DNA from 2 places in the Allobosea sp. GW823-FHT01F03 genome. Region 1 is predicted to be linked to the other one. Evidence: predicted binding sites of a transcription regulator. Region 1 holds the regulator's gene; the other holds the start of a gene.

Region 1 (15,347 bases):
CGAGGAATGGCGCAAGGGCTGGCATCCAGAGAAGGTTCCGGCACTGGCAGGTCCGGGGGCGGCTCTGGTCGTCGGCGGCGGGCCGGCCGGGCTCGAGGCCGCCCGCGCCTTGGCGCAGCGTGGTGCCTCGGTGATCATCGCCGATGCCGGAACCGAGTGGGGTGGTCGCGTGTCGCGCGAGAGCCGGCTTCCCGGGCTTTCCAGCTGGGCCCGGGTGCGGGATTGGCGTCTTGGCCAGCTTCGGACCGCATCCAATGTCGAGATGTATCTTTCGAGCCCGCTGACGGCCGACGACATCCTCGCTTATGGCATCGCGCATGTCGCGATCGCCGTGGGCGCCCGATGGCGCGAGGATGGTGCCGGTCGCTTCCACCGAGTGCCGCTGCCATTCCTGAAGAACGGCAAGATCGTCGGGGTCGATTTGCTCCTGGACCAGGGAAGCGCCGCCGCCGGGCCGGGGCCCGTGGTGATCTATGACGATGATCGCTACTATATGGGCAGCGCCCTGGCCGAGCAGCTGGCTGCGGCAGGGATCGACACGACCTATGTCACGCCGACGCCGCTGGTCGCGGCCTGGACGGTGAACACGCTCGAACAGGCCCGGATCCATCGGCGACTGCTGGAGCTGGGCGTGAAGATCAGGCTGCTTTCCGCCCTCGCCGATCGCAGCGCCGACAGCGTGACGATACGCTGCGTCTATTCGGGCGCCGCCGAGATCATCCCCTGCGAGGTGCTGGTGCCGGTCACCTCGCGCCTCCCCGAAAGCGATCTGTGGACGGCATTGCAGGCCCGGCGCGAGGAATGGCCGGACAGCGGGTTGACCCGCGTCGAAAGGATCGGCGATTGCCTGGCACCCGGCACGATCGCCGCAGCCAATTACAGCGGACACCAGTTCGCCAGGAGCCTGGGGGCGCTGGCGGAAACCGAGAGCGCCGACGCCTTCCGGTAGTCCCGTGGCGCCGCGCTTATGACTTTACGCACTAGGCTCGAAACCCGATAGGGTTGGAAGCCTAGTGCGCCTCGTCCCAGTTCGTCGCCGCCCTGGCATCGACGACCAGCGGCACCTTGAGCTGCACCGCCGGCTGCGGCGCCTCGACCATGACCTTGCGGATCACCGGCAGCGCCGCCTCGACCTGGGCCTCCGGCACCTCGAAGACGAGTTCGTCATGGACCTGCAGCAGCATGCGGGCATCGAGCTTCGCCGCGGCGAGGGCATCGTCCATGCGGATCATCGCCCGGCGGATGATGTCGGCCGCCGAGCCCTGGATCGGCGCATTGATCGCCTGGCGCTCGACGAAGGCGCGCTCCGACGGGTTCTTCGAGGCGACCGCCGGGAAATGGCAGACGCGGCCGAAGATGGTGGTGACCTGTCCGCTCGCTCGGACCGTGGTCTTGGCCTGGTCCATATAGTCGCGGATGCCGGGGAAGCGCTCGAAATATTTGCGGATATAGGCGCTGGCCTCCTCGCGGGAGATGCCGAGCTGGTTGGCGAGGCCGAAGGCCGAGATGCCGTAGATGATGCCGAAATTGATCGCCTTGGCGCGGCGCCGGACCTCGCTCGGCATGCCCTCGACCGGCACGCCGAACATTTCCGACGCCGTCATCGCATGGATGTCGACGCCATCGGCGAAGGCCTGCCTGAGCTGCGGGATGTCGGCGATATGGGCGAGGATGCGCAGCTCGATCTGGCTGTAGTCGGCCGAGATCAGCCTGTTGCCCTTCTCGGCGACGAAGGCTGTCCGGATCTTGCGGCCGGCCTCGGTGCGGATCGGAATGTTCTGCAGGTTCGGCTCGGAGGAGGAGAGCCGGCCGGTGGTGGTCGCAGCCAAGGCGTAGGACGTATGGACCCGGTGGGTCTGCGGATTCACATAGGTCGGCAGCGAGTCGGTATAGGTCGATTTCAGCTTGGCGAGCTGGCGCCAGTCGAGAATCTTCGCCGGCAATTCATGGCCCTGCTCGGCGAGGTCTTCGAGCACGCCGGCGCCGGTCGCCCATTGCCCGGTTGCGGTCTTCTGGGCGCCTGGCAGCCCCATCTTGCCGAACAGGATATCGCCGAGCTGCTTGGGGCTGCCGATCGTGAATTTCTCGCCGGCGAGCGTGTGGATCTCGTCCTCGAGCCGCGCCAAAGATTGCGCAAACTCGCCCGATAGCCGCGACAGGATCTGCCGGTCGATGGCGATGCCGCGTTGCTCCATCTGGGCCAGGACGTGGACAAGCGGCCGTTCCAGAACCTCGTAGACGGACGTCCTGCCCTCGGCGGCGAGGCGCGGCTTCAGCGTGCGCCAGAGCCGCAGCGTGATGTCGGCGTCCTCGGCGGCATAGGCTGTCGCCTTCTCGATATCGACCTTGTCGAAGGTGATTTGCGCCTTGCCGGTGCCGGCAACCTCCGCATAGGGGATGGTCTTGTGGCCGAGATGCAGCTCGGAAAGCCGGTCCATGCCGTGATTGTTGCGGCCGGCATCGAGCGCATAGGAGATCAGCATCGTGTCCTCGATCGGCGCGACGGCAAGGCCGTGGCGGGCGAGCACGAGCAGGTCGTATTTCAGGTTCTGGCCGATCTTCAGCACGCCGGGATCGGCGAGCAGCGGCTTCAGCGCCTCGATCGCCTCGGCGAGCGGGATCTGACCTTCGACCATGCCGCCGCCGAACAGATCGGCGCCACCGCGATGCTGCAGCGGCACATAGCAGGCCTTGCCCGGCGCGACGGCCAGCGAGAAGCCGACGAGATCGGCCTGCATGGCGTCGAGCGAATTGGTCTCGGTGTCGAGCGCGACCAGCCCGGCCTCATAGGCGAGGCCGATCCAGCGCGACAGATCGGCAAGGGTGCGCACGCATTCATAGGCCGAGCGGTCGACCTTGAGCTGGATCGCCTCGTCCTTGCGGGCGGCGGCGAGATCGGCGGGCTTCATCCAGCCATCGCCGCCAGGCTGCGCGCTCGCCGCCGCGGCTGCTGCCGGAGCGGATGCTGCAGCGGAGGTGCCGGCTGGCGGAGGCGCGCTCGCATCGGCCCCGGCATAGCGCCCCAGCAGCTCGGCTGCGCGCGAACCGCCGGGCGCGAGCTCGGGGTCGGCCTCGACGGCGCCGACATCGGCCTCATAGGCCTCGGCGACGCGCTTGGTGATGGTGGTGAACTCCATCGCCTTGAGGAAGGCGATGAGCTTGGCGGGTTCCGGCTGGGCCAGCGTCAGGTCGCAAAGCGGCGTCTCGACCGCGACATCGTCGACGAGCGTGACCAGCTTGTGCGAGATGCGGACCTTCTCGACGATCTCGGGATTGGTCAGGGTCTCGCGTCGCTTGGGCTGCTTGATCTCGCCGGCCCGGGCCAGCAGGGTTTCGAGATCGCCATATTCGCCGATCAGCTGTGCGGCGGTCTTGATGCCGATCCCGGGCGCGCCGGGCACATTGTCGGTGGCGTCGCCGGCGAGCGCCTGGACATCGGTGACCTTGTCCGGCGTGACGCCGAAATACTCGACCACCTCGGGCTCGCCGATCCGCCGCTCGGCCCGGAAGCCCGCGCCCTTCTTGGCGTCTCCGGAGGCCGGATCGTACATGGCGACGCCCGGCCGCACGAGCTGCATCAGGTCCTTGTCGGCCGAGACGATCAGCACGTCGGCGCCGGCCTCGCGCGCCTGCTTCGCATAGGTCGCGATCAGGTCGTCGGCCTCGTAGACATCCTGCTCGACCGGGATCAGCCCGAAGGCCCGCACCGCCTCGCGCATCAGCGGGAATTGCGGGATCAGATCCGGCGGCGGGTCGGAGCGGTTGCCCTTATAGGCCGGGTAGATCTGCTTGCGGAACGAGTTCTCGCTCTTGTCGAAGATAATGGCGAGATGGGTCGGCCTGACGCCGAGCACGCCCTCGCGCACGAACTGGAAAAGCTTCGTCGCGAACAGCCTGACCGCGCCGGAGGGCAGCCCGTCCGAGCGGGCATTGTATTTCCGGTCCTGATTGATCGACTGGAAATAGGCGCGGAAGATGAAGTTCGAGCCGTCGACCAGGAAGAGGTGGTCGCCAGGCTTCAGCGAGGGGGCTGGGTTCGTCATGCGCGGGACCATAGGGCGATGGGCCGGGATGGTCTATTGTGCAAGCAGGCTCACGCGCAAGAAGCTGTCAGGAGGAAACCGATGAACGCCTACGCCACCATGCCGCTCGCTTTCGAGGGCTGTCCCGAGGACGAGATGCAGGCGCGCGCCGACGCCTTCCTGGCGACGATGCGCAAGCGCCGCACGGTGCGCGACTATGCCGACCGGCCGGTGCCGCGCGCGGTGATCGAGGCTGCGGTCTCGACCGCCGGCACCGCCCCTTCCGGCGCGAACCAGCAGCCCTGGAGCTTCGTCTGCATTTCCGATCCCGAACTGAAGAAGAAAATCCGCGAGGGCGCCGAGGAGGAGGAGCGCGCCTTCTATGCCGGCCGCGCCGGCGAGGAATGGCTCGATGCGCTCAGCCATCTCGGCACCGACGAGCACAAGCCCTTTCTCGAGACCGCGCCCTGGCTGATCGCGATCTTCGCCCAGCGCTGGGGCTATGACGCGCAAGGCCGCAAGGTGAAGCATTATTACGTGCCGGAATCGGTCGGCATCGCCGCCGGCTTCCTGATCGCCTCGCTGCATCAGGCCGGGCTCGCGACGCTCACCCACACGCCGGCGCCGATGAACTTCCTCAACGAGCTCTGCGGCCGTCCCGACAATGAAAAGGCGGTGATCCTCCTCGTCGTCGGCTATCCCGCCGAGGGCTGCCTCGTCCCGGCCATCGGCAAGAAGCCGCTGGAGGAGATCGCCAGCTTCCTGTGAGGGGGGACGAGGGTGGACGAGCGGCCGCAACCCGTCATTCCGGACAAGCGGCGAAGCCGCGCCGATCCGGAATCCATCGTAAGGTTAGGCGCCCTTCGATGGATTCCGGCGCTCCGCTGCGCTGCGGCCGGAATGACGCCTCAGAGACGCAGCCGGTCGAAGATCCTTCAGCCTCAGGCCGGCGCCGCGCCCTGCGTGCCGAGATAGAGCGCGTAGAGCGACTGGCTCGCCGCCATGAACAGCCGGTTCCGCTTCGGCCCGCCGAAGCAGATATTGCCGCAGATCTCCGGCAGGCGGATGCGGCCGATCAGCTTGCCGCTGGGGTTGAAGCAGAGCACGCCGCTATAGCCGACGGCCCGTCCGGCATTGGACGAGGTCCAGAGATTGCCCTCGACATCGCAGCGCAGCCCGTCCGGCCCGCATTTCACGCCGTCGACCATGCAGTCCGAGAACAGCTTCTGGTTGGAGAGCTTGTTGTCGGGGCCGACATCGAAGACATGGATGTCGCCCTTGCCGCCCGGCCCGGTATCGCCCGGTCCCTTGCCGGTCGAGGCGATGTAGAGCTTCTTGTGGTCGGGCGAGAAGCAGAGCCCGTTCGGGTCCGGCACCTGGCTTTCGTTGACCACGAGGTCGACGCGGCCGCTCGGGTCTATCCGGTAGCAGTTCGTCGGCAGTTCGCGCTTGAAGAAGCCGATCTCGGGCGGTTGGCCGAGGCGCGGATTGATCTTGCCATTGGCGTTGCTCGGCCCGCCCGCCGCATCGGGCGCGCCCTCGTAGAGCTGGCCGCCATAGGGCGGATCGGTGAACCAGTAGCTGCCGTCGGGATGCTGGACGATGTCGTTGGGCGAGTTCAGCCGCTTGCCGTCGAACTTGTCGGCGAGGATCGTCACCGAGCCGTCGAGCTCGTAGCGCACGACGCGGCGGTTGAGGTGCTCGCAGGAAAGCTGCCGGCCCTGATAGTCGAAGCTGTTGCCGTTGCTGTTGCCGGACGGGGTGCGGAAGACGCTGACCCGGCCGTCATCCTCGAGCCAGCGCAGTTGCCGGTTGTTGGGGATGTCGCTCCAGACGAGATAGCGCCCCTGCGCGTTCCAGGCCGGGCCCTCGCTCCAGAGCGCGCCGGTCCAGAGTCGCTGGATCGGGGCATTGGGCTGGGCGAGGCCGTTGAAGGCGGGGTCGACGGCGATGATGTCGGGATCCCAGAAATAGGTCGTCGGCGCACCGTTCCGGCTGAAGTCGCGCGGCGGCGTGGTCACGGTGCTCGGCGGGCCGACTGGACTCGCCGGCGTCTGAGCGAATGCCGGTGCGGCGCTTGCCGCGAGCGCACCGGCGCCCGCGACCTGCAGGAGCCTCCGGCGGGAAAGCGCCGGGCCATTCTCGTCCTCGATGATCTGCCGATGCATCATGACCTCCCTGGCTGGACTGTTCCGTCCTTGCGGGAAGTATCGGGAGCGCCGATTGCGGCGGTGGCGTGGCGCGGGTCTGACCCTGCGTCATGGCTGTTCCCGGTCGGCCGGGGCTTCCCTTCCGGCTAAATCGGTTGAATGCTCAGGATTCCGCCAGATCTTGCCGCTCAGGCGGCGAGATCGGCGACCAGCGCGTCGAGCAGGAGCGCGCCTTCGGGCGTCGCGGCGAGCCGCCCGCCGGGCTTGCGCATCAGGAAGCCTTCGCCGATCAGGCTGCCGATCCGGTTCGAATTGAGCTTCCGGCCCGACAGCGCCTCGAACACCGCAAGGTCGATGCCGTCGACCAATCGCAGGCCCATCAACAGGTACTCGTCGCCCTGTGCCTCGGCGGTGAGCTGCTCGTTCTCGATCAGCGCGTCGCCATCCGCCTCGACCCGTTGCAGCCAGGTCTCCGGATGCTTCTCGGTCGATTGCGCCATCCGGCCGTCAGCCGTCACCAGCCGGCCATGGGCTCCGGGGCCGATGCCGGCATATTCGCCATAGCGCCAATAGACCAGATTGTGCCGGCATTCGGCGCCGGGGCGGGCATGGTTCGAGATCTCGTAGACCGGCAGGCCGTGCCTTGCCGTGATCTCCTGCGTGATCTCGTAGAGCTCGGCGCCCGCATCGGGATCGGGCAGGGCGAGCTTGCCGGCCCGGTAGAGCTGGTCGAAAGCCGTGCCGGCCTCGATCGTCAGCTGGTAGAGCGAGAGATGCTCGGCCGCATGGCTGATCGCGAGCTCGAGCTCGGCCCGCCAGAGCGCCGGCGTCTGCTGGGGCGAGCGGGCATAGATCAGGTCGAAGGAGTAGCGCTCGAAATATTTCCGGGCGATCGCGACCGCATCGAGCGCTTCCTGCGCCGAGTGCATCCGGCCGAGCGATTTGAGGTCGGCATCGTTCAGCGCCTGCACGCCGAGCGAGACGCGGTTCACCCCGGCCGCCCGGAAATCGCGGAAGCGGCCGGCCTCGACGCTGGTCGGATTGGCCTCGAGCGAGACCTCGCAATGGGGATCGACGGCCCAGTGCTCGCCGATCGCATCGAGGATGGCGCCGACGGTGGCGCCCTCCATCAGCGAGGGCGTGCCGCCGCCGAAGAAGATCGAGGAGACGGTGCGTCCGGGCGCGAGCGCCGCGCGATGGGCGATCTCGCGCCGGAAGGCCGCGATATAGCGGGCCTGGTCCGGCGGCTGGTGCCGGACATGGCTGTTGAAGTCGCAATAGGGGCATTTGGCCAGGCAGAACGGCCAATGCACATAGACGGCGAAGCCGGCATGCGCGGTCGGATGCGCCGGCACGGCTTGCCGCCCCGCCAAGGCGGCCTTGCCCGTCAAGCGGGCTTCCTCAGGCAGGCGGCGGCCAGAACATGGAAGGCGCGGGCGCGATGCGACAGGCCGGGCGAGCCATCGGCGGGAATGCCGTGCTTCTCTTCCGCCGTCATCTCGCCGAAGGTCTTGGCATGGCCGGCGGGCTGGAAGATCGGGTCGTAGCCGAAGCCGGAGGCGCCGCGCGGGGCGTCGACCACCGTGCCGAAGACCCGGCCCTCGAACAGCTCCTGATGCCCGTCCGGCCAGGCGATCACCAGCGCCGAGACGAAATGCGCCTTGCGCTGTTCCGGCGTCGTCGCGCCGCGCTTGGCGAGTTCGGCCTGGACGCGCGCCAGCGCCGGAGCGAAATCCTTGCCGGGCCCGGCCCAGTTGGCCGAGAACAGGCCGGGCGCGCCGTCGAGCGCGTCGATGCAGATGCCGGAATCATCGGCCAGCGCCGGCAGGCCGGAGGCGTTCGCCGCCGCCACCGCCTTGATCGCGGCGTTCTCCGCGAACATATGGCCGTCTTCTTCCGGCTCCGGCAGGCTGAGCTCGCCGGCCGAGACCAGCGCGACGCCATAGGGCGCCAGCAATTCGCGCATCTCGCGCAATTTGCCCTGGTTATGGGTCGCGATCACGACCTTGCCGGAGAGGGGGCGGTTGGTGGTCAAGGTCCCTGCCTTTCCTGGCTCGGAAACACGTCGTCATCCCGGGTTTGACCCGGGATCCATCGTAAAGCTCGGAAACCTAGGATGGATCCCGGAGCTTCGCTGCGTCCGGGATGACGTCGTGGTTCCCGGGATAAATCAACTTGGCGTCAGGCTACCGCCGCCTTTTGCAGCGTGACGAGTTGGCCGACGCCGCCCTTGGCGAGGCGGAGCAGCGCCATCAGCTCGTCCTCGGAGAAGGGCGCGCCCTCGGCCGTGCCCTGGACCTCGACGAGGCCGCCCGCGCCGGTGATCACGAAATTCGCGTCGGTCTGGGCGCCGGAATCCTCGACATAATCGAGATCGATGACGGGATTGCCGGCGACGATGCCGCAGGACACCGCCGCGACATGGTCCTTCAGCGGGTTGGTGCCCTTGAGCATGCCCCGCCCTTCCATCCATTTAAGCGCGTCGTGCAGCGCGACCCAGGCGCCGGTGATCGAGGCGGTGCGGGTGCCGCCATCCGCCTGCAGCACGTCGCAGTCGACGACGATCTGGCGCTCGCCGATCGCGGTCAGGTCGACCACGGCGCGCAAGCTGCGCCCGACCAGACGCTGGATTTCCTGGGTCCGGCCCGACGGCTTGCCCGAGGTGACCTCGCGGCGGGTGCGCTCATGCGTGGCGCGCGGCAGCATCGAATATTCGGCGGTGACCCAGCCCTTGCCGGTGCCGCGCAGCCAGGGCGGCCCCTTTTCCTCGACGGTCGCGGCGCAGAGCACTCTGGTCTCGCCGAAGCTCACCATGCAGGAGCCCTCGGCATAGCGGACCACGCCACGTTCGAGCGTGACCTTACGCATCTCGTCGGCGGCACGCTTGGAGGGTCTCATGATCATCGTCCTGCTTTTAGGGATCGGCGGCTTGTAGGCGTTTCAAGGGAGGGCGGCAAGGCAAGGGCTGTCATATGCCGCTTGATCCGCCGCGCCGGGAAAGGGACAATGGGCCATGTGCAACAGGCTCCTTGCCGCCAGATGAGCGCCTATACCCGCCCGGAATCGCCTGGCGGTCTGGTCGAGATCGACCAGCGCTCGCGCGAGATCTTCCGCCATATCGTCGATGGCTACCTTGCCACCGGCGAGCCGGTCGGCTCGCGCAACATCGCGCGCCTCCTTCCGATGACGCTGTCGCCGGCGACCGTGCGCAATGTCATGACCGATCTCGAAATGGCCGGGCTGATCTACGCCCCCCACACCTCGGCCGGGCGTCTGCCGACCGAGCGAGGCCTGCGCTTCTTCGTCGATGCGATGATGGAGGTCGGCAATCTCACTTCGGAGGAGCGGACCCGGATCGAGGCGCAGATGCGGGCGGCGGCCAGCGGGCGCACCCTCGACGGTGCGCTCACCGAAGCCTCGGCCCTGCTCTCCGGGCTTTCGCGTGGGGCCGGCGTCGTCGTCACCACCAAGGCCAATGCAAGGCTGAGGCATATCGAATTCGTCCGGCTCGACGCCAATCGCGCTCTCGTCGTGCTGGTCGCCGATGACGGCACGGTCGAGAATCGTTTGCTCGCGCTGCCGCCCGGCCTGCCGGCCTCGGCGCTGGTCGAGGCCGGCAATTTCCTCAATGCCCGCATCGCCGGCAAGACGCTGGCCGAGATCCGCCGCGAGATCGACGACAGCCGCGCCCAGATGGAGCGAGAGCTCGACGGGCTGACGGCGCGTCTCGTCGAAAGCGGCATCGCGACCTCCTCCGGTCCCTCCGGCGACCGGCATCTGATCGTGCGCGGCCAGGCCAATCTGCTCGAGGATCTCAAGGCGCAGGAGGATCTCGAGCGCATCCGCCTGCTCTTCGCCGATCTCGAAACCCAGACCGAGCTGATCGACCTCCTGACCAGGGCCGAGGCCGGCGACGGGGTGCGCATCTTCATCGGCTCGGAGAACAAGCTGTTCTCGATGTCGGGCTCCTCGATCGTCGCCGCGCCTTTCCGCGATGGCGAGCAGCGCATCGTCGGCGTGGTCGGCATCATCGGGCCGACGCGCCTCAACTATGCCCGGATCGTGCCGATGGTCGACTATACCGCGCGGGTGGTCGGGCGGTTGCTCGAAGGTGGACGATGAGGCGGACCGGGCGGCTTTGGGCCGGTATTCTGGCGGGAGCGATGCTGATGACGAGCGCCGGTGCGGCAACCGCGGACCTGCTCGCCGCCGTGTCTTCCGGCAATCTTGCCGAGGTCAGCCGGCTGATCGCGGCCGGCATCGATCTCGAACAGCGTGACGGGCAGGGACAGACCCCGTTGCTGCGGGCCGTCGCCGGCAATCATGTCGCGGTCGCCAAGGCCCTGCTCGCGGCCGGCGCCAGCCTCAATGCCCAGGCCGCCAACCAGGATACGCCCTGGCTGCTCGCAGGGGCCAGCGGGCGGAGCGAGATCGTCGCGGCCATGCTGCCGCTGAAGCCCGATCTCTCGCTGCGCAACCGCTATGGCGGCGACGCGCTGATCCCGGCCTGCGAGCGCGCCCATGTCGAGACGGTGAAGCTGCTCCTGACCAGCGGCATCGACGTGAACCACGTCAACAATCTCGGCTGGACCTGCCTGCTGGAGATCGTGATCCTCGGCGATGGCGGGCCGCGGCACCAGCAGGTGGCCAAGCTCGTGCTCGATGCCGGCGCCAATCCCAATCTCGCCGACAAGGACGGCGTCAGCCCGCTCGCCCATGCTCGCAAGCGCGGCCAGAGCGAGGTCGCGAAGCTGATTACGGCGGCCGGCGGGCGCTGACGCGGGCCGCAGCGCCCCGCTCAGCCGCGCGTCGCGATCACGGTCGCTGCGCCGGCCATGACGCCGCCGGTGAACCGGTTGATCCGACGCATCGTCTGTGGGCTGGAAACCAGCCGCCGGGCCCGGTCGGCCGCATAGGCGTAGCCGAGCAGCGTGGTGTTGATGATCACCATGGTCAGCACTGCGATCTCGACGAAGAGCAGCGGCGTGATCGCGCTGAGATCAACGACCAGCGGCAGGATCGAGACGAAGAACACCATCACCTTGGGATTGCCGAGCGTCAGCGCGATGCCGCCGAAGAACAGGCGCCAGCCCTCGCCCGGAATCGCCTCGGGCGCCTTGTTGCTCTCGACCGGCGTGGTCCAGAGCTTCCAGGCGAGATAGATCAGATAGGCGCAGCCGGCATATTTGATGGCGACGAAGACGCCGTGGAAGCTCTGCATCAGCAGCGACAGGCCGAGCGCCGAGAAGGTCAGCCAGACCAGATCGCCGGCGGCGATGCCGAGCACGAAGGGCACGGCGCGGCGAAAACCGGTCGAGAGCGAGCGCGCGACCAGCGCCGCGATGCCCGGCCCCGGCGAGGCGACCGCCAGGAAATAGACCCCGGCGAAGACCATGAATCCGGCGATGTCCATGCGTTCGGTTCCCTGTACTCCTGCCGGGGAACCTAGCAGCGGCCGGCGTCGCTGTCCCATCGTCATGCGTGATGGCCGGGATCAACGCCGCGAAAGCCGGGGCTGGTGGAGACGTCGCGCTCGACCGGCCGGCCGGTCAGGGCAGGGCGGTGACGTTGCCCGGCGTGACCAGGAAGCGCTGCGCCTGCGGCGGCAGGTCGCCGAACAGCGCGGGGTCGGCGCCGGTCATCCAGACCTGGCAGCCGAGTTCGCCGAGCCCGGCATAGAGCGCGGCGCGCCGGCGCGGATCGAGATGGGCGGCGATCTCGTCGAGCAGCACCAAAGGCGGCAGATCGCTCATGCTCGCGACCAGCCGGGCATGCGCCAGGACGAGGCCGATCAGCAGCGCCTTCTGCTCGCCGGTCGAGCCCTGGCTGGCCGGGATGTCCTTCCGCGCATGGCGCACGAGCAGGTCCGAGGCCTGCGGCCCGGCCAGCGTCCGCCCCGCCGCCTTGTCGCGCGGGCGCATCTGCGCCAGCAATTCGCGATAGCGGTCCTCGGCGTCGAGCGCCGGCAGGCTTGCGACCAATGCGTCGATCTCGCCTTCCAGCGCGATCTGCGCATGCGGGAAGGGCGAGCTCTCGTCGCGGTTCTGCGCGATGATGGCCGACAGCCGCGCCACGGTCTCGGCCCGGGCGGCGGCGACCGCGACGCCGAGCTCGGCGATCTCGCGCTCGACCGAGTCGAGCCAGCGCCGTTCGGAGGGGCTCTCCTCGAGGATGCGGTTGCGCGCGCGCAGCGCCTTTTCGAGCGCGTTGGAGCGCGTGCCATGGGAGGGGTCGACCGCGAGCACCAGCCGGTCGAGGAAGCGCCGGCGCTCCCCGGCCGAGCCGCGGAACAGCCCGTCGAGATCGGGCGTCAGCCAGACCAGGCGCAGATATTCGCTGAAGGCCGTGGCCGAGCCGACCGCGGCACCGTCGATCCGTGCAAGCCGGGCGCGCCGGCCCTCGCCATCGGGCGGCGCCAGACCGATGCCGAGCCTTGCGCCGTCATCGGCGAGCGCGATGGAGACCGCAAAGCCGCCATCGCCCGGCACCCGCACCATATCGGCGAGATCGGCCCGGCGCAGGCCGCGTCCGGGCGCGAACAAGGAGAGCGCTTCGAGCAGATTGGTCTTGCCGGCGCCGTTCTCGCCGCACAGCGCAACGAGCCGGCCCTCGATCGCAAGATCGAGGGCCGGGTAGGAACGGAAATTCTGCAGGGTGAGGCGGGCGACCGCGGTCAAGGCTGGTCGCGTCAGACCCGCATCGGCATCAGCACATAGAGTGCCGAGGCGCCCTCGCGGTCCTGGATCACCGTCGGCGAGCCGGGATCGGCGAGCTTGAGCAGGGCGGTGTCGCCGTCGAGCTGGGCTGCGATGTCCATCAGATAGCGGGCGTTGAAGCCGATATCGAGCGGGCTCGCATCATAGTCGACCTCGATCTCCTCGGTCGCCGAGCCGGAATCGGGATTGGTCACCGAGAGCGTCATCCGGCCCTCGGCCATGGAGAGCTTCACGGCGCGCCCGCGCTCCGAGGAGATGGTCGAGACCCGGTCCACCGAAGCGGCGAAATCGCCCTTGTCGACGGTGAGCAGCTTGTCGTTGCCGCTCGGGATGACGCGCTGATAATCGGGGAAAGTGCCGTCGATCAGCTTCGAGGTCAGCACCACCGCGGCGGTGGCGACCCGGATTTTAGTGCCGGAAAGCTCGACCTGGACCTCGCTCTCGCCATCCTCGAGCAGCTTCTGGATCTCGGCCACGGCCTTGCGCGGTACGATCACGCCCGGCATGCCGAGCGCGCCCTGCGGGGCGGCGGTGTCGACGCGGGCGAGGCGGTGCCCGTCGGTCGCGACTGCGCGCAGCACTGGGCGGCCTTCGACATCGATGGCGTGCAGATAGATGCCGTTGAGATAGTAGCGCGTCTCCTCGGTCGAGATCGCGAACTGGGTCTTGTCGATCAGGCGCTTGAGCTCGCCGGCCGGCAGCACGAAGCGATGCGCCATCTCGCCGGCGGTGATGTCCGGGAAATCGCTCTCGGGCAGGGTCTGCAGGGTGAAGCGCGAGCGACCCGAGCGCAGCACCATCTGGCCGCTGTCGCCGGTCGTCTCCAGGGAGACCTGGGCGCCGTCCGGCAGCTTGCGGACGATGTCGTAGAGGGTGTGGGCCGGCACGGTGGTCGCGCCCGGCTCGACGATATCGGCGGGAACCGTCTCGACCACCTCGATGTCGAGATCGGTCGCCTTGAGCTTCAGCCCGTCCTCGCTGCCGCGCAGCAGCAGGTTGGAGAGGATCGGAATGGTGTTGCGGCGCTCCACCACCCGATGGACATGCCCGAGCGACTTCAGGAGCGTGGAGCGTTCGACCGTAACCTTCATGGCGTCTTCTGGCATGTGCTGGCGCCCGCCGGACGGCGGGCGACGGAATGGCCCGCGACATTGCCGGAGCACTAGCGCCGGCGCAAGGGTGCGCGCGCCGGCAACCACAGCTTAGCGCCATGCAGTGCCGCTTCCGGCGCTGCATGGGCCGGATCGCGGCCGGCGTGCGGCCTCACTCCTGCAGCATGCGCTTCAGCAGGTCGACCTCGTCATGCAGCAGCCGGTCCTCGCCGATCGCCTTCTCGATCTTGCGCACCGCATGCAGCACCGTGGTGTGGTCGCGCCCGCCGAAGCGCCGGCCGATCTCCGGCAGCGAGCGCGGCGTCAGCGCCTTCGCCAGATACATCGCGATCTGGCGCGGCTTGACCACGGCGGCGGTGCGGCGTTCCGAGAGGATGTCGGCCCGGCTGACATTGTAGCGGGTCGCCACCAGCTTCTGGATCTCCTCGATCTTGACCCGGCGCGGCTCGCGGGTGCGGACCAGGTCGCGGATCGCGGCTTCCGCCGTCTCCATGGTCACCGTCGCTCCGGTCAGCGTCGCATGCGCCAGGATCCGGTTGGCGGCGCCGTCGAGGTCGCGGCCATTGGTGGCGACCGCATGGGCGACATAGGCCACCACATCGGGATTGACCTGGAAGCTCGGATGCGCCGCCTTGAGCGCCTCGAGCCGGCTGCCCAGGATCTTGACGCGCAGGCCTTCGTCGAGCTCGCCGATCTCGACGGCGAGGCCGCCGGCAAGGCGCGAGCGGATCCGCTCTTCCATGCTCTCCAGATCGGCCGGCAGCCGGTCGGCGGCGACGACGATCTGCTTGCCGGCATCGATCAGCGCATTGATCGTGTGGCCGAATTCCTGCTGGATCGACCGGCCCTGGATGAACTGGACGTCGTCGACGATCAAGAGGTCGATGCCGCGCAGCTTCTCCTTGAAGGCGAGCGCGGTCTGCGACTTCAGCGCGGCGACGAAGCCGTACATGAAGCGGTCGGCGGTGAAATAGGCGACGCGCTTACCCTGCTGGCGCGCCTCCTGGGCAATCGCCTGGATCAGATGCGTCTTGCCGAGGCCGACCCCGGCATGGATGTAGAGCGGATTGTAGGGCGTTGCGCCGGCAGGTGCGGCCGCGATCCGTTCGGCCGCGGCAAAGGCGAGCGCGTTCGACTTGCCGACGACGAAGTTCTGGAAGCTCATCCGGCGGTCGAGCAGCGTGCCGCAGGCGTCCACCAGGTCGCGCTCGCAGGGCGGCAGGGCCGTGGCTGCGGGCGCGGCTTCGGTATTGACCGGGCTCGGCGCGCGCACGGCGCTGGCGCGGCTCCGCTGGGCCGGGCTTTCCGGACGGGGCTCGGCGCCCTCGCGCGCCACCTGGCGGACGC
Region 2 (15,347 bases), 1.3 Mb from region 1:
ACCGTCGAAAATCCGGTTCGTCCCTGCTAGGACGGCGCCGCAACAGGACCAATGCCGTGACCGCGACCCGTGCCAGCATCGACACCGTGATCGCGCTGTTCGAGCGCGAGGGCTATGCCCGCGCCGAACCCGCGATCCTGCAGCCTGCCGAGCCCTTCCTCGACCTCTCCGGCGAGGATATCCGCCGCCGCATCTTCCTGACGCAGGATCTCGACGGTCGCGAATGGTGCCTGCGGCCGGAATATACGATCCCCGTCGCGCTCGCCCATATCGCCGCCCGGTCCACCGAGCCGGCCTCCTACGCCTATGCCGGCCCGGTCTTCCGGATGCGCTCCAACGAGCCCGGCGAGTTCGCCCAGGCCGGGATCGAATCCTTCGGCCGCGGGGACGTCGCCGCCGCCGATGCCGAGATCATGGCGCTCGCCGTTGAAGCCGTCGCGGCGCTCGGGCTCGCCCAGCCGCGCCTGCTGATGGGTGATGTCGCTTTGCTCGCCGCTCTGCTCGACGGGCTTGGCGTGCCGCAGGCGGCTCGCCGCCGCCTGATGCGCGCCGTCGCCCAGGGCAAGGGCGCCGATGCCGTCTCGGCGCTCGACGCGCCGGCGGCCGCGACCGAAGCGACCCATGCCGGGCTGCTCAAGGCGCTGGAAGGGCAGGACCCCAAGGCTGCCCGGGCATTCGTCGAGGACGTGCTCTCGATCGCCGGCATCTCGACCGTCGGCGGCCGCTCGGCGGGTGACATCGCCGAGCGCTTTCTGGCCCGTGCCGCCGAGCGCGACAACCCGGTCAGCGATGAGGCGAGGGTGCTGCTCGGCCGCGCGCTGGCGATCAGCGGCGATCCCGACAGCGCCTCGGCCGCCTGGCGCAAGCTGGCGAGCGAGGCGGGGCTCGATCTCGCCGCGCCGCTCGATGTCTTCGACGAACGCACCGGTTTCCTGGCGGCGCGCGGCGTCGATGTCGGCAATATCGGCTTCTCGGCCGCCTTTGCCCGCAATCTCGACTATTATACCGGCTTCATCTTCGAGCTGCATGATCCGGCAAGGCCCGAGCTGAAGCCGATCGCCGGCGGCGGCCGCTATGACGGCGTGCTGCAGCGCCTCGGCGCGCCGGAGCCTGTCGCGGCGGTCGGCGCCTCGATCTGGCTCGACCGGCTGGCAGGAGCGACGGCATGAGCGCGGCGGAGAACAGCATGAATGATGCCCCGCTCGTCCTGGCCGTGCCGTCCAAGGGCCGGCTGCAGGAGAACGCCACCGCCTTCTTCGGCCGGGCCGGACTGTCCTTCGTGCAGGCGCGCGGCTCGCGCGAGTATCGCGGCGCCATCGCCGGGCTGGAAGGGGCCGAGGTCGCCTTCCTCTCGGCCTCCGAGATCGTATCGCAGCTCGCCTCGGGCGCGGTCCATCTCGGTATCACCGGCGAGGACCTCATCCGTGAGCAGGTCTCCGATGCCGATGCGGCGATCGAACTGCTGACCCCGCTCGGCTTCGGCAATGCCAATGTCGTCGTCGCCGTGCCGCAGGCCTGGATCGATGTCCGCACCATGGCCGATCTCGACGATGTCGCCGCGACCATGCGGGCCCGCACCGGCAACAAGCTCCGCGTCGCTACCAAATACGTCAACCTGACCCGGCGCTTCTTCGCCAGCCACGGCCTCGCCGATTACCGCATCGTCGAGAGCCTCGGCGCGACAGAGGGCGCGCCGGCCGCCGGCACGGCCGAGATCGTTGTCGACATCACCACGACCGGCTCGACACTCGTCGCCAACGCGCTGAAGGTGCTCGACGACGGCGTCATGCTGGCATCGGAGGCCAATCTCGTCGCCTCGGTCCGGGCGCCCTGGGGCGAGCGGGCTCGCAATGCCGCGGCCGCCATTCTCGGCCGGATCGCCGCCGAGGAGGAAGCGCGCTCGCTGCGCGAGGTCCGCGCCGTTCTGCATGCGGTCTCGCCGCAGCGCCTCGGCGAAATCGCCCAGCGCCTCGGCGCCCGCCTGCCTTTCGGCGCCGGCGGTGAAGACGGCGTCGTGACCCTGCATTGTCCGAAGAAGGCTGTGTTTCCGCTGGTCGAGGAACTGACCCGCGCCGGTGCCGACGACATTACCGTGCGCGCGCTCGACTACGTTTTCCGCCGCACCAATCCGCTGATCGAGCGGCTCCAGGCGCGGATTTGACCGGAAGAAACGGCCGATTTTCGCCGTGAGGTGGCCTCGGCACATGTCGCTGTTTTGGCTGGAGTTCCGCGCGAGTGCCGGAATCCCGTCGCATTCTCGGGCTACGCGGCTGTGGCGCCAGCGGCTGTATCGATGGCGCCGAGGTTGCCGTGGTGCCGGTTTTTTGCCGCAGCTGACCTTGTTCAGGGAGCGATCGAGGCTTGCATTCGCCCGCTTTCTCGGTGCAGTGGTGACATTTGGAACTAACCTTTGCCCGTCGCGCTATTTCCAATCCGGGGTTTGGACCAGTTGAGCATGCAGTCGCGCCTCGGCCTTGCGGCCGCCATCGCCTTTTCCCTGTTGCCGGCTCTGGCCGGTGACGCCCTCGCGCAGGGCCGTCAGCGCCCCTCGCAGATTCCGGACCAAGGACAGCCGGCGCCGCCGCCCAAGCAGGAGAAGAACTTCCCGCTCGATGCGTCCTGGACGGCGGTCCAGTTCAACGGCAAGCCGCTCAACGACCGGCGGATCACGCTGAAGGTCGACGCCAATCTGCGCGGCACCGGCTTCTCCGGCTGCAACACCTATTCGGCCTCGGCCTATCCGTTGCGCCAGCAGGGCTTTGCCGTCGGGCCGGTCGCGGTGACCAAGCGCGCCTGCGACAAGGCGGTGATGGATTTCGAGCGCAGCTTCCTGCTGGCGCTGCGCGGCGCCCGGCAATGGGACCTGGTCGAGGGGCGGCTCGTCCTGAAGACCGCATCCGGCGAAATCCGCTTCGATCGCGGTATCTGAGGCGCGCTGGTCTTTCGGCGGCTAGAGCGCTGCGCGTCGGCTCGGACGCGGTCACGGTGATCTATCTCATTGTTATCGCATCGGAATTTTCCGAAAATCGGAGTCCACTTTTCGGTCCGATGCTATAGGTCGTTCGGCCTGCTCGCGGAAAGCCGCTTCGCTTCCGCCTGAAATCGACAGTTTCCGGATCGCCGCGCTTCCGATCGGAAGCGCGGCGATTTTGTTCGGAAGTACCGGGCTGGTTGGACGGACGGATTCGACGTCCTGGCCAGGAGTACGCGGAGCAGTCTCGCGCCGATCGAAACATCGTTCCGGCCGGAGCCCTCGGGTCCGGCCGGAATGACGGTGAAAGCGGGAATATCGGTTAGGCAGCCGGCTCCATCGCTCTGACGCGCGGGCTGTGCGTGCCGTCAGGGTTGCGCTCCATCGCGATCAGCTCCTCGTGCATCTCGCGCAAGGTCGAGCGATGGCCGATCGAGACCACGCTGGTCTGCGGCAGTTCGCGCCGGATCATCGCGTAGATCTCGCCTTCGAGCTTCTCGTCGAGCGAGGCCGTGGCCTCGTCGAGGAAGAGCCAGTCCGGCTTGGCGAGCAGCGCGCGTGCCACCGCCAGGCGCTGCTGCTCGCCGCCCGAGAGGCGCTGGCTCCAGAGGTCGATCTCGTCGAGGCGCTCGGTGAGATGGCCGAGTTTCACCTTCTCCATCGCGGCGCGCAGTTCGGCATCGCTGAAGGCATCCGGCTCGGCCGGATAGGCGATCACGGCGCGCAGCGTGCCCTGCGGCAGATAGGGCCGCTGCGGCAGGAGCAGCATGCGGGTGTTGGCGGGAGTCTCGACCTGGCCCTTGCCGAACGGCCAGATGCCCGAGAGCGCCCGGAACAGCGTCGACTTGCCGGATCCGGAGGGGCCGATCACCAGCGTCGAGCGGCCGGAAGGCAGCGTGAGCTCGGGGACCGTCACGATTGGCGAGCCGTTCGGCAGGTTCAGGGTCAGGTCCCTGACCCGGGCATCGGGGCCCGGCTGCTCGTCGATCTCGATATTGGCGCCGGCGGCGCCGGCCGCCTGGGCCTCGGCCTGCGCGATCGCGGTCTCGAAGGTGGTGAGGCGGTTGATCGAGGCGAGATAGGAGGCGATCGACTGATAGCTGTTGATGAAGAAGGACATCGCCGTCTCGACCCGGCCGAAGGCCGACGAGACCTGGGTCAGCACGCCGAAGGCGATCGCGCCGGCGAAGTAATACGGCGCCAGCAGCAGGAAGGGGATGACGACGTTAGCCTGGTTGTAGGACAGGGTGAAGGTCGTCAGCTTAAGCCGGCGCCAGAGCAGGTTGTAGAAATTGGTGACGATGCCGCCGAAGGTCTCGCCGAGATGGCGGCGCTCGGCGGTCTCGCCGCGCATCAGCGCGATCTGCTCGGAATATTCGCGCAGGCGGGCGAGAGAGAAGCGGAAATTCGCCTCGCGCCGCTCCTGCTCGAATTCGAGTCCGATCAGCGGCTTGCCGATCAGATGGGTGATCCAGGTCGCGACCGCCGCATAGATCAGCGTCGCCCAGAAGATGAAGCCGGGGATGACGATGTCCGTGCCCGGCACCGTGATCGCGACCGGGATCGACCACAGGATGATCGAGAACGAGACCAGCGTGGAGACCTGGGTGATCAGGGTCAGCGAGAAGGCGTAGGTCTGGTTGAGGAAGGAGCGGGTGTCTTCCGAGATGCGCTGGTCCGGGTTGTCGGCGGTACCGGCGAGCGAGATGCGGTAGTGATTGCCGTTCTGCAGCCAGCGCCGGTTGTATTCGGCCGCCATCCATTCGCGCCAGCGGATCAGCAGCACCGAATTGGCCACGGTCTCGATCAGCACGCTGATCACCGAAATCGCGGCCCAGACGCCGAAGACGTTGATGAGCTGGTCCCAGAAGACCGGCGCGTTCTTCTCCTGCAGTGCGTTGTAGAAGTCGCGATAGAAGAAGTTGATCCGCAGTGAGATGCCGACCTGCGCCTGGTTGAGCACGATCAGGAAGACGACCGCAGCCACGGCGAAATGGCCGAGCTTCATCGGATAGCGGCCGAGCGGCCCCAAATTCATGCTGCTCGGGTCCTGCGCCAGGAAATAGGGCGAGGCGAGGTCGGCGATGCGCCGCACCACCGGCACGAAGGAGATCGCGTAGATCAGGATGCCGAACACCGCGACGGTGGTGCCCAGGCTCGTCGGCGGGGCCGCGGCGGCCCAGGCCTGCGGCCACCAGCCGATCTGGGCGAGCACCGCGCCGGCGCCGAAGATCACATATTCGGTGCCGAAGATGCCGGAGAAGATCTTGAGGAAATAGCTGATTCCGGCCGAGCGCCAGGTCGCTGCGGTCAGCAATACGCCGACCACGCCCATTCCGAGCATGCCGGGGCTGCCGCTTTGCTGTCCGACGATCAGCGCGATCAGGGCGAGGCCGGCGACAGCGAAACTCAACAAGCGCATGAATGGGTCCTTGTCGGGAATCGGCGCGACGACGCGCCAGTCTGAATGGCTGTTGTAGAGCAGCCGTGCCGACAAAAAAGGCCGGACTCAAGGCCGAGCCCGGATTTTTCCGGGATCGTGATCCGGCTCCGTGCCTTCGGGCCGGCGGTGGTGATGCGGGCGCAAGCAGCGTCGCGGGCGCGAGGGCCTCGCGCGCCCGGCTCAGCCGGGCGGCCTCCGGCTCAGTCCCTGTCGACCGAATAGGCGCCGGCGCCGGCCGCGACGAGCAGGAGGAAGCCGCCGGCGATGCCGAGGTTCTTCATGAACAGCAATTGTTGCATCGGCGCGGCCCAGTTCATGTGGAAGAGCACCGAAGCGGCGATGGTGAAGCCGAAAAGCGCGAGCGCCACCAGCCGCGTCTTGAACCCGATGACGATCATCAACCCGCCGATCAGCTCGACGATGATCACCAGCGGCAGCAATATGCCGGGGACACCCGCCGAAGCCATGTATGCTTGCGTCCCGGCGTAGCCGGAGATCTTGGACCAGCCGCCCAGGACGAACATCAGGGCGAGCAGGATGCGGCCGACGAGCTTGGCGGCGTCTGAAAGTGCTGGGTTGTTCAGCATGGCTTGGCCTCGGCAGGGATCGGGGCGCGGCAGGATGCCGCACCTATGCCGACTAAGACCTACAACCAAAGTCTACGCAAGTCCGGTCGATCTTGCGCTGGTGCAAGGCGAAGGATGCTGACCGAGCGCCGTCATTCCGGCCGCAGCGCAGCAGAGCGCCGGAATGACGGGGAGCCGAAGACGAAAAAGGCCCGGCTTGCGCCGGGCCTTCCGTCATTATCGAGCTTGAGGGCTCGGACTTCCTCAGAAGTCCATGCCGCCACCGAAACCGGGCTTGCCCGGTTTCGGCACTCAAGGCCTTCGGGCGTATGGACTTCCTCAGAAGTCCATGCCGCCCATGCCGCCGCCGCCCATCGGGGGCATCGGGGCTTCCTTCTTCGGAAGCTCGGCGATCATCGCCTCGGTGGTGATCAGCAGGCCGGCGATCGAAGCCGCGTCCTGGATCGCCGTGCGCACGACCTTGGTCGGGTCGATGATGCCGGCCTTGACCATGTCGCCGAACTCGCCGGTCTGGGCATTGTAGCCGTAGGCGTAGTCCTTCGACTCCAGCAGCTTGCCGACCACGACCGCGCCGTCATCGCCAGCGTTGTCGACGATCTGCTTGGCCGGAGCGGTGATCGCCTTGCGGACGATCTCGACGCCGGTCTTCTGGTCGTCGTTCTGGGTCTTGAGCGACTTGACCGAAGCGAGCGCACGCAGCAGGGCGACGCCGCCGCCCGGCAGGATGCCCTCTTCCACGGCCGCGCGGGTCGCGTTCAGGGCGTCGTCGACGCGGTCCTTCTTCTCCTTGACCTCGACCTCGGTCGCGCCGCCGACGCGGATCACCGCGACGCCGCCGGCGAGCTTGGCCAGACGCTCCTGGAGCTTCTCGCGGTCGTAGTCCGAGGAGGTCTCCTCGATCTGGGCCTTGATCTGCGAGACGCGGGCCTCGATGTCCTTCTTCTTGCCGGCGCCGTCGATGATCGTGGTGTTCTCCTTCTCGATGCGCACCTTCTTGGCGCGGCCGAGCATGTTGAGCGTCACGGTCTCGAGCTTGATGCCGAGGTCTTCCGAGATCATCTGGCCGGCGGTCAGGATCGAGATGTCCTCGAGCATGGCCTTGCGGCGGTCGCCGAAGCCCGGAGCCTTGACGGCCGCGACCTTCAGGCCGCCACGGAGCTTGTTGACGACGAGGGTGGCGAGAGCCTCACCTTCCACGTCCTCGGCGATGATCAGGAGCGGCTTGCCGGTCTGCACGACGGCCTCGAGGATCGGCAGCATCGCCTGGAGCGACGACAGCTTCTTCTCGAACACGAGGATGTAGGGGTCCTCGAGCTCGGCGACCATCTTCTCGGCATTGGTGATGAAGTAGGGCGAGAGATAGCCACGGTCGAACTGCATGCCCTCGACGACGTCGAGCTCGGTCTCGGCGGTCTTGGCTTCCTCGACGGTGATGACACCCTCGTTGCCGACCTTCTGCATGGCGGTCGAGATCATCTTGCCGACCGACTCGTCGCCGTTCGCCGAGATCGTGCCGACCTGCGCGACTTCCGCGTTCGAGGTGACCTTCTTCGAGTTCTTCTTCAGGTCCGAGACGATGGCGTCGACGGCGAGGTCGATGCCGCGCTTCAGGTCCATCGGGTTCATGCCGGCGGCAACCGCCTTGGTGCCCTCGCGGACGATGGCGGCGGCCAGAACGGTCGCGGTGGTGGTGCCGTCACCGGCGGCGTCGTTCTGCTTCGAGGCCACTTCGCGCACCATCTGGGCGCCCATGTTCTCGAACTTGTCGGCGAGCTCGACTTCCTTGGCGACGGTGACGCCGTCCTTGGTGATGCGCGGAGCGCCGAACGACTTGTCGATCACGACGTTGCGGCCCTTCGGGCCGAGCGTCACCTTGACGGCGTTGGCGAGGATTTCAACGCCGCGCAGCATGCGGTCGCGGGCATCCGTGGAGAATTTGACTTCCTTGGCAGCCATGAGACTACTCCTGATTGAACTTTACGGAAGGGCGGTCTTCAGGCTGATCAGCCGACGATACCCATGATGTCGGATTCCTTCATGATCAGAAGGTCCTGGCCGTCGATCTTGACCTCGGTGCCGCTCCACTTGCCGAAGAGGACGCGATCGCCCTTCTTGACATCGAGGGCAACGAGCTTGCCGGCCTCGTCACGAGCGCCCGGGCCGACGGCGACGATCTCGCCCTCCTGGGGCTTTTCCTTGGCGGTGTCGGGGATGATGATGCCGCCCTTGGTCTTCTCTTCGCTATCAAGGCGACGGACCACAACGCGGTCATGCAGCGGACGGAACTTCATGGTTCTGTCTTCCTCTCGATCAAAATCTGGGCGGGCGCACGCTGGGCTGGCCCGTGGGGGTGCCTGTTAGCAGTCTCCTAACGTGAGTGCTAACGGGCAGGGCGGAGATAGGCGCGCCCCTTTCCCGAGTCAAGGAAGCCTCCGCGCAAAAGGTGAATGCGCCGCTCATGCCTGCCGGCTCGCGCGCTCGTGCCGCATGTCGGAGCGGCAGGCCAGGCAGGGAAAACCTGATCGTTTCTATGAGTTTAGAGTTGCCGCGCCTACCAAAATCCGGTTCCCACTTTTCCGCGCAATGAACTATCCTGCCGCAATGACCACGCCCAAGCCCGACCCGCGCCTCGACGAGATCGCACGCTCCTGCGTCGTGCTGCATATCCGCATGACGGCTCGCGCGGTCACGCGTGCCTATGACGAGGCGATGCGGCCGAGCGGGTTGAAGATCACTCAGTTCGTGCTGCTCTCGGCGCTCTCGACCGGTGCCTGGCGTTCGGTTACCGAGCTTGCCGATCGCTTTGCGCTGGAGCGGACCTCGCTCACCCGCAATCTGCAATTGCTGGCGGCCGAGCAGCTGATCGAGCCTGTCGATCGCAAGGGGCGGGCGCTGGTCTATGCGGTCACCGACAAGGGGCGTACGGCGATCGAGGCGGCGATCCCGTATTGGCGCGCGGCGCAGGACCGCATCGAGGGCGGGCTCGGGCACGAGCGCTGGGTCGAGACCCGCGATGCGCTGAAGGCCGTCCGCCGCGCCGCCCGCCAGGCGACCTGAGCCGGAGGGAAGGCCACGCGCGCTCGCGGCAGCGCTTGACCGGGCTGCGCCTTCCTTCATAACGTGTATCTACACGAAATTGATCGAGGCCTTGCCCATGTCCCGCACCGTCGGTGTCGTCAGTCGTGATGTCCTGCTCGCGGAGGATGGCGCCTGTTTCCTGCGCGGCATGATGGAGGGCAGGCATCCGGGGGCGCCGTTCGCCGACGCCATGGATTTCGAGCTCGCCGAGGTCGATGAGGGCAGGGTGGTCTTCGTCGGAAAGCCCTCGCCGCGCTTCTTCAACCCGCTCGGGACGATCCATGGCGGCTGGACCGCGACGATCCTCGATTCCGCCATGGCCTGCGCCGCCCATTCGACGCTGAAGGTCGGCGAGGGCTACACCACGCTCGAGATGAAGCTCAACTATGTCCGCCCGGTGATGCCGGAGAGTGGCGAGGTCCGCTGTGAGGGCCGGTTGATCCATCGCGGCGGCACGATCGCGACCACCGAAGGACGGCTGCTCGACGCGCGCGGAAAACTGCTGGCCCATGGCACCGAGACCTGCCTGATTTTCGCTGCGCAGGGCGCCGCCGGCGGCTGAGCCGTCGCCTGACCGCGTCCGGTCGGGCGCGGCGATCTAGCGCCTGCTGATAGCGAAGGCGCCGGCGACGATGAGCAGCGCACCGGCATAGGTCGTGAGCGGCGGCACCTCCGCGAAAACGAGCCAGCCGAGCAGGCTCGCCCAGACCAGCGCCGTGTACTCGATCGGCGCCAGCCGCGATGCCGGTGCCCGGGCGAAGGCCGAGGTGAGCAGGAGATGGCCGCCGACGCCGAGCGCCCCGGCGAGGAGATAGGCCGCCAGATCCCCACCGCTCATCGGCACGAAATGGAACGCGGCCGGGATGACGAGGCAGAGCGCCGGCCCGGCGTTCTGGAACAGCACGATGATCGCCGGATGCTCCTTCAGCGCGATCCGGCGCAGCAGGATCAGGTTGAAGGCGTAGGACACGGCCGAGAACAGCGCTGCGGCGACGCCGAGCTCCGCCCCGGTGATGCCACCCTGCAGGCGCGGCCAGACCATCACCAGCATGCCGGCGAGGCCGAAGCCCAGCGCCTGCAGGATGCGCGCATCCAGCCGCTCCTTGAGGATCAGCGCGCCGAGCAGCGCGACGAAGACCGGCGCCAGGAAGGACAGCGTCAGCGCTTCCGCCAGGGGCAGCGTCGCGATCGAGTAGAAGAAGCTCCCGGCGGTCAGGACCACGACCGGGACGCGCAGGCTGTTGCCGATCACGCTCGCCCGCGTCGGAGCGGGCGGACGCAGCAACGCGACGACGGTGAGCGCGCAGATTCCGCCCATGGCGAAACGCATGAACAGCGCCACGATGAACGGGTGCTGCTGCATCTGCGCCTTGATCACCACATCCATCAGCGTCAGCAGGGCAATGCCGAGGATGGCGCGCAGCGCAGTGCCGGGGGTCATGGCTGGATGTCGGCCAGCGGCTTGCGGAAATGGTATTCCCAGGTCGCCGAGATGTCGGCGAGGTAGCGCTCGCCGGGCCAGCGCACGAAGCCGAGCTTCTCGTAGAAGCGGTGGCCGCGGGCGAAGCGGGTATCGGACCAGAGCATCATCTCGGCGCAGCCCCTGTCCCTGGCGAAGGCGAGCGCGCGGGCGAACAGCGCCTGCGCGAGGCCGGCGCCGCGATAATCCGGATCGACATAGACCTTGGTCAGCTCGGCCGCGTTTTGCTCCGGCACGGGGGCGACGCCGATCGAGCCGACGATGCGGCCGTCACTCCCCTCGGCGACCCAGAGCCGCCCGCCCTTGCCGGCGAAATGGCGGGCGGGATGGCGCAGCTCCGGAAATTCCGGCCAGTGGAACAGGCAACCGGGATATTCGGCGAAGCTCGCGGCGACCAGCGCGGCGAGGCGTTCGGAATCGGCGTCGATGGCGTCGCGAAGCGGCGGAAGGCTCATGCTCCAAGCGCTTAGGGCCAATCGGGTCGGCTGCAAAGATGGTGCTCTCGCTCGCCTGCCATGCTCCTATCGCAGCAGCGCCAGGGCGGCGTCTGCCGTCAGCTTCAGCGCCGCGGCGGCGAGCAGCAGATAGCAGGCGAAGAACAGCCTTTTCTGGTCGAGCCGATCATGCAGCCAGCGCCCGAGCCAGACGCCGAGAGGTGCCGCCGGTGCGAGGGCGAGCGCCGCCCAGAGCAGCCCGGGCTGCTTCAGCGCCAGCGAAAGGTAGGGCGGCAGCTTGAGCAGGTTGCCGAGCATGAAGAGCGCGATGGTGGTGCCGACGAAGCTGGTCTTCGAGAGGCCGCGCGCCAGCAGGTACATTGCCACCGGCGGCCCGCCGGCATGGGCGACGAAGGTGGTGAAGCCGGAGGTGGTGCTGGCGGCGAGGGCCAGCACCGGGGAGACCGGCAGGCTTCCGGGAGGCGCGAGGCGTCCGCGCAGAAACCAGTGCGCGGTGAAGCTCAGCGTGGTCAGGCCGATGACCAGGGTGACGATCCGGGCGTCGACCATCAGGAAGACGGCGTAGCCGATGCCGATTCCGAGGGCGAGCCCGGGTACGAGCCAGGCGAGGTCGGGCTTGGACCAGGTTGCGACGCCGAAGGCGCGGAACGCGAACAAATCCATCCCGGCGACCAGCAAGGCTACGATGATCGCGCCCTGCAGCGGCTCGATGACGAGGGCGAGCAGCGGCACGCCGAGAATGGCGAGCCCGCCGCCGAAGGCCCCCTTGCCGATCGCGATCAGTAGCGTCGTCACCCAGCCGACGAGGTAGAACAGCGGGTCGCTCGGCATCGGGCTTCGTCGTCCTCATTGCGGCCGGCGTGGCCCGCGGATTCAATTTCGCGTCGGAAAGCACGTCAAATCAATGTCTTGAGCCTGTGCCGGCCGCAAAAGGGGTTTCCACTTTGACGGAACATGCTCTAGGCGGGAAGGGCGCGCCGCTGCGCACCCGATGTTGAGTCGACTCAGCCCTTCGCAATGGCGCCATGACCGTCCTTCTGCCCTTCGTGATCAATTCCGGGCTGAACTTCGCTCTCGGCCTGCTGATCGCCTATTTCCTCGGGCCGGCCGAGTTCGGACGCTACGCCATCGGCGCGGCGCTGATCGTGCTGCTCAACACGGCGCTGCTCGACTGGATCCGGCTTTCGGCCGTCCGCTTCTATTCCCTGAAGACCCGCGAGACGCAGCCCGAGATCCGCGCGACGCTCGACGTTCTCGCCGCCGGAATGACGATCGCGCTGGCCGGCCTGCTGATCGCGGCCTTTGTCGTCGGCATCGATTTCAAGCTCCCGGCGATGCTGGTCGCGGCCTCGGTCGCAGGCGGCATCTGCGCCGGACTGTTCGACTATCACGGTGCGATCGCGCGCGCCCGCTTCCTCGATGCCGCCTATGCCCGGCTGATCATCGTCAAGAACGTGCTGGCGCTGCTGCTGATGGTCGGCGGTGCCTGGTGGATGCGCGACGCCACCGTCGTGATGTTCGGTGGCGTGATCAGCGTCATGGCGGCGCTGCTGGCGGTGCGCCGGCAGCTCGCCGACCGGCCACTCGCCTGGTCGGCGGCGCGGCGTGACCTCGCCTGGAACTTCGCCGTCTATGCGCTGCCGCTGGTCGGGGCGAACGCGATCTACTCGCTGATCCCGCTGATCAATCGCACGCTGCTCGCCGACGCCCATGGCTTTGCCGAAGCCGGCTATTTCTCGCTCGCCGCCGATATGGGCTTGCGCCTGTTCGGCACGCTGGGTGCGACGCTGGAGATCGTCCTGCTGCGCGAGGTCCTGCGCCTCGACGAGACCAAGGGCCGGCGCGCCGCGCAGAAGCGTATCGCCGCCAATCTGGTCATTGTGCTGATGGTGGCGCTGCCGGTCGCGCTCGGGCTGTTCCTGGTGCTGCCGGCCTTCGAGAAGCTGCTCGTCCCCGCGAATTTCCACGGCCATTTCTCGGCCTATATGGTGCAGCTGCTGCCGGGTTTCCTGGCGTTGACGATCTTCGTCGCCGGGCTCTATCCGGTCTTCCTGCTCGGCAAGCGCACCGGCATGGCGACGCTCGCGGCCGGCTTCGGGCTGGCGGTCAATCTCGTCCTCGTCTTCGGGGCAGGGGAGCTGCTCGGACCGGAGCGTTTCGCGCTCGGCCAGACGGCCGGCTTCGTCGTGGTACTCGCCATTACCGGCTGGGCGGCATTGCGGGCGCTGCCGGTCTGGCCTTCAGGACGCGATATCGGGCTGATCCTCGTCGCGGTTGCCGCGATGGCGGCCTGTGTCGCGCCGCTGTCCGGCCGGTTCCCTCCGGTATTCGAGCTTCTCCTGCAAGGGACGATCGGCGCACTGGTCTATTGCGGGCTGGTGCTGGCCTTCGACATCGCCCGCTGCCGCACATTGCTGAAGCTCTGGTTCCTCACGCGCAAGATGCGCCGCAGCGCGGCCGTCGGGACCGACGGGCCGTGACGAGTTTTCCCCGGACTCCAGTGTCTGAACGCACGAGTTGACGAACACGGCCGTCCCCGCGATCCTGCCGCGGTTTGGGGGAGGCTGCCGATGGCCAAGCCGAGCTTTCTCAACCTCTGGGCGAGCTATCCGGATCCCGAGGTCAGGCATTGTTCTGACGGGCTCGCCAACGAATGCGCCATCAGAATGAGCCTGACGCTGAACGCGGAGAAGACGCTCACCGTGAGCAAGGGCTCCTATTCCGAGCCGAAATGCTCGCACGGGCATGCACGGGGCGCCGAGTCGCTGGCGAACTGGCTGTACCGGAAGATCGGTCCGCCGAAGGTCTACAATGACCCGGCAAAGGCCAAACTGCTCCTGGCGGAGAAGAAGGGGATCATTTTCTTCAAGGATTGCTTCGTGCGGGCCGGAGAGACGCGGCAGGTCGGCGACCATATCGATCTCTGGCATACCGGTTTCACCAAGTCCTACAGCGACCCGCAGAACAAGGCGAAGCAGATCTGGTTCTGGGAACTGAAATGAACACTGCGGGTCTCGTCCTGGCTTTCTCGTTGCTGACCGGTGGAGCCCTGGCCCAGGCCGCGGGGGCGCTGCCCGTCATGCCCCCGGCCGAGAGCGCCGAACTCGCAGCAAGGGGGGATCGCTGCGTTTTGACCTGGGCCGGCAAGAATGGCCGCGAGGAACTCGCGGTCGGCATTCCCTTCCCTTGCGCCTTTCACAGGGAGCCCGGCGGCGCGGTCCGCTATCATCTGATGGGGAGCCGCCGTCTCGCCCTGATCGAGCATTCGACGCCCGACCCGGCCCGAGGCGGCTGCCTCACGACCATTCGCGGGGTGGCGTTCGACGGGGAGGCCGTGGCGCTGTCGCCGGGGCTGGAGAAGGTCGCCGCCTGTCCGCCGTTCCGCTGGGACGAGAAGATGTTCATCGGGCTTTTCTGATGCGCCGAAGCAAGGATTGATTCACCGCGTTCCCTTGCCGAATGCTAAGGTTAATACGCGGAACTGCCTGCTTTCAACGCCGTTCCGGCCTGTTGGAGTCAACGATTCATCATTCGTTGCAAGGCCTTGTCCAGGCTCCCTCGCAGATTGTGTCGAGAGAGTTGCGTCATGCGTCCGATCCGTCTCGTTTCCCTCGCCTTGCTCGGAGGGTTGGTCCATAGCGCCGGCCAGGCGCAGGCTCAGACCTATTGGCGGCCGGCCGATCCGACGGTGGCGGCTCCCCGCAGCAGCGGCCAATATGGCGGCGGCTTCATCGAGATGATGATGACCGGGCGCGACCCCACCGATTATGGCAGGGGCGGCGCGGTCTACAACCGTCCGCCCCGTAGCGCCTATGGCCAGCAGCCGACCCGCCGGCTTTCCGACTATGAACCGGCGGTGCCCGTCTATGGCGATCCGCTCGAGCCGCGCCGGGAGCGCCGCAGTGCAGCCCTCGGCCAGCCCATGCCGGCCGAGCGGCCGATCGAGCGCGTCGTCGATCCGCGCTTCCAGAAGCAGGAAGTCGCCTATGACGGCCCGCACAAGCCCGGCACCATCATCATCGACACGCCGCGCCGCTTCCTTTTCCTGGTCCAGCCCGGCGGCCGGGCTCTGCGCTATGGCATCGGTGTCGGCCGCCCCGGCTTCTCCTGGGCGGGCATGAAGACGGTCAGCCGCAAGGCGGAATGGCCGAGCTGGACCCCGCCGGCCGAGATGCTGAAGCGCCGTCCCGACCTGCCGCGCTTCATGAACGGCGGGCCGGACAACCCGATGGGCGCCCGCGCGCTCTATCTCGGCTCTTCGCTCTATCGGATCCACGGCACCAACGAGCCGAACACCATCGGCCAGGCGGTCTCCTCCGGCTGTATCCGGATG

What was found. The regulator HrcA, encoded in region 1, represses chaperone genes, less so after heat shock. The targets are predictions, from matches to a motif close to GTTAGCACTCNCNNNNNGNGAGTGCTAAC.
Region 2: groES (co-chaperone GroES) is a predicted target of HrcA. The motif match lies at 8,358-8,386, and genes of this name have one in related genera.

Annotation. Positions count from the first base shown of each region.
Region 1 covers NZ_CM179505.1:293-15,639, reverse strand. The annotation lists gene AC3RCC_RS00065 (oxidoreductase) at 1-949, shown strand, start outside; gene polA (DNA polymerase I) at 1,011-4,043, opposite strand; gene AC3RCC_RS00055 (nitroreductase family protein) at 4,125-4,790, shown strand; gene AC3RCC_RS00050 (SMP-30/gluconolactonase/LRE family protein) at 4,964-6,190, opposite strand; gene hemW (radical SAM family heme chaperone HemW) at 6,361-7,563, opposite strand; gene rdgB (RdgB/HAM1 family non-canonical purine NTP pyrophosphatase) at 7,560-8,207, opposite strand; gene rph (ribonuclease PH) at 8,354-9,070, opposite strand; gene hrcA (heat-inducible transcriptional repressor HrcA) at 9,212-10,294, shown strand; gene AC3RCC_RS00025 (ankyrin repeat domain-containing protein) at 10,342-10,950, shown strand; gene AC3RCC_RS00020 (LysE family translocator) at 10,971-11,585, opposite strand; gene recF (DNA replication/repair protein RecF) at 11,722-12,849, opposite strand; gene dnaN (DNA polymerase III subunit beta) at 12,861-13,979, opposite strand.
Region 2 covers NZ_CM179505.1:4,371,627-4,386,973, reverse strand. The annotation lists gene AC3RCC_RS21030 (ATP phosphoribosyltransferase regulatory subunit) at 57-1,169, shown strand; gene hisG (ATP phosphoribosyltransferase) at 1,187-2,161, shown strand; gene AC3RCC_RS21020 (META domain-containing protein) at 2,456-2,929, shown strand; gene AC3RCC_RS21015 (ABC transporter ATP-binding protein/permease) at 3,294-5,393, opposite strand; gene AC3RCC_RS21010 (DoxX family protein) at 5,615-6,001, opposite strand; gene groL (chaperonin GroEL) at 6,320-7,957, opposite strand; gene groES (co-chaperone GroES) at 8,005-8,292, opposite strand; gene AC3RCC_RS20995 (MarR family winged helix-turn-helix transcriptional regulator) at 8,603-9,058, shown strand; gene AC3RCC_RS20990 (PaaI family thioesterase) at 9,156-9,641, shown strand; gene AC3RCC_RS20985 (DMT family transporter) at 9,678-10,520, opposite strand; gene AC3RCC_RS20980 (GNAT family N-acetyltransferase) at 10,517-11,014, opposite strand; gene AC3RCC_RS20975 (sulfite exporter TauE/SafE family protein) at 11,081-11,845, opposite strand; gene AC3RCC_RS20970 (lipopolysaccharide biosynthesis protein) at 12,040-13,494, shown strand; gene AC3RCC_RS20965 (T6SS effector amidase Tae4 family protein) at 13,585-14,016, shown strand; gene AC3RCC_RS20960 (hypothetical protein) at 14,013-14,432, shown strand; gene AC3RCC_RS20955 (L,D-transpeptidase) at 14,601-15,347, shown strand, end outside.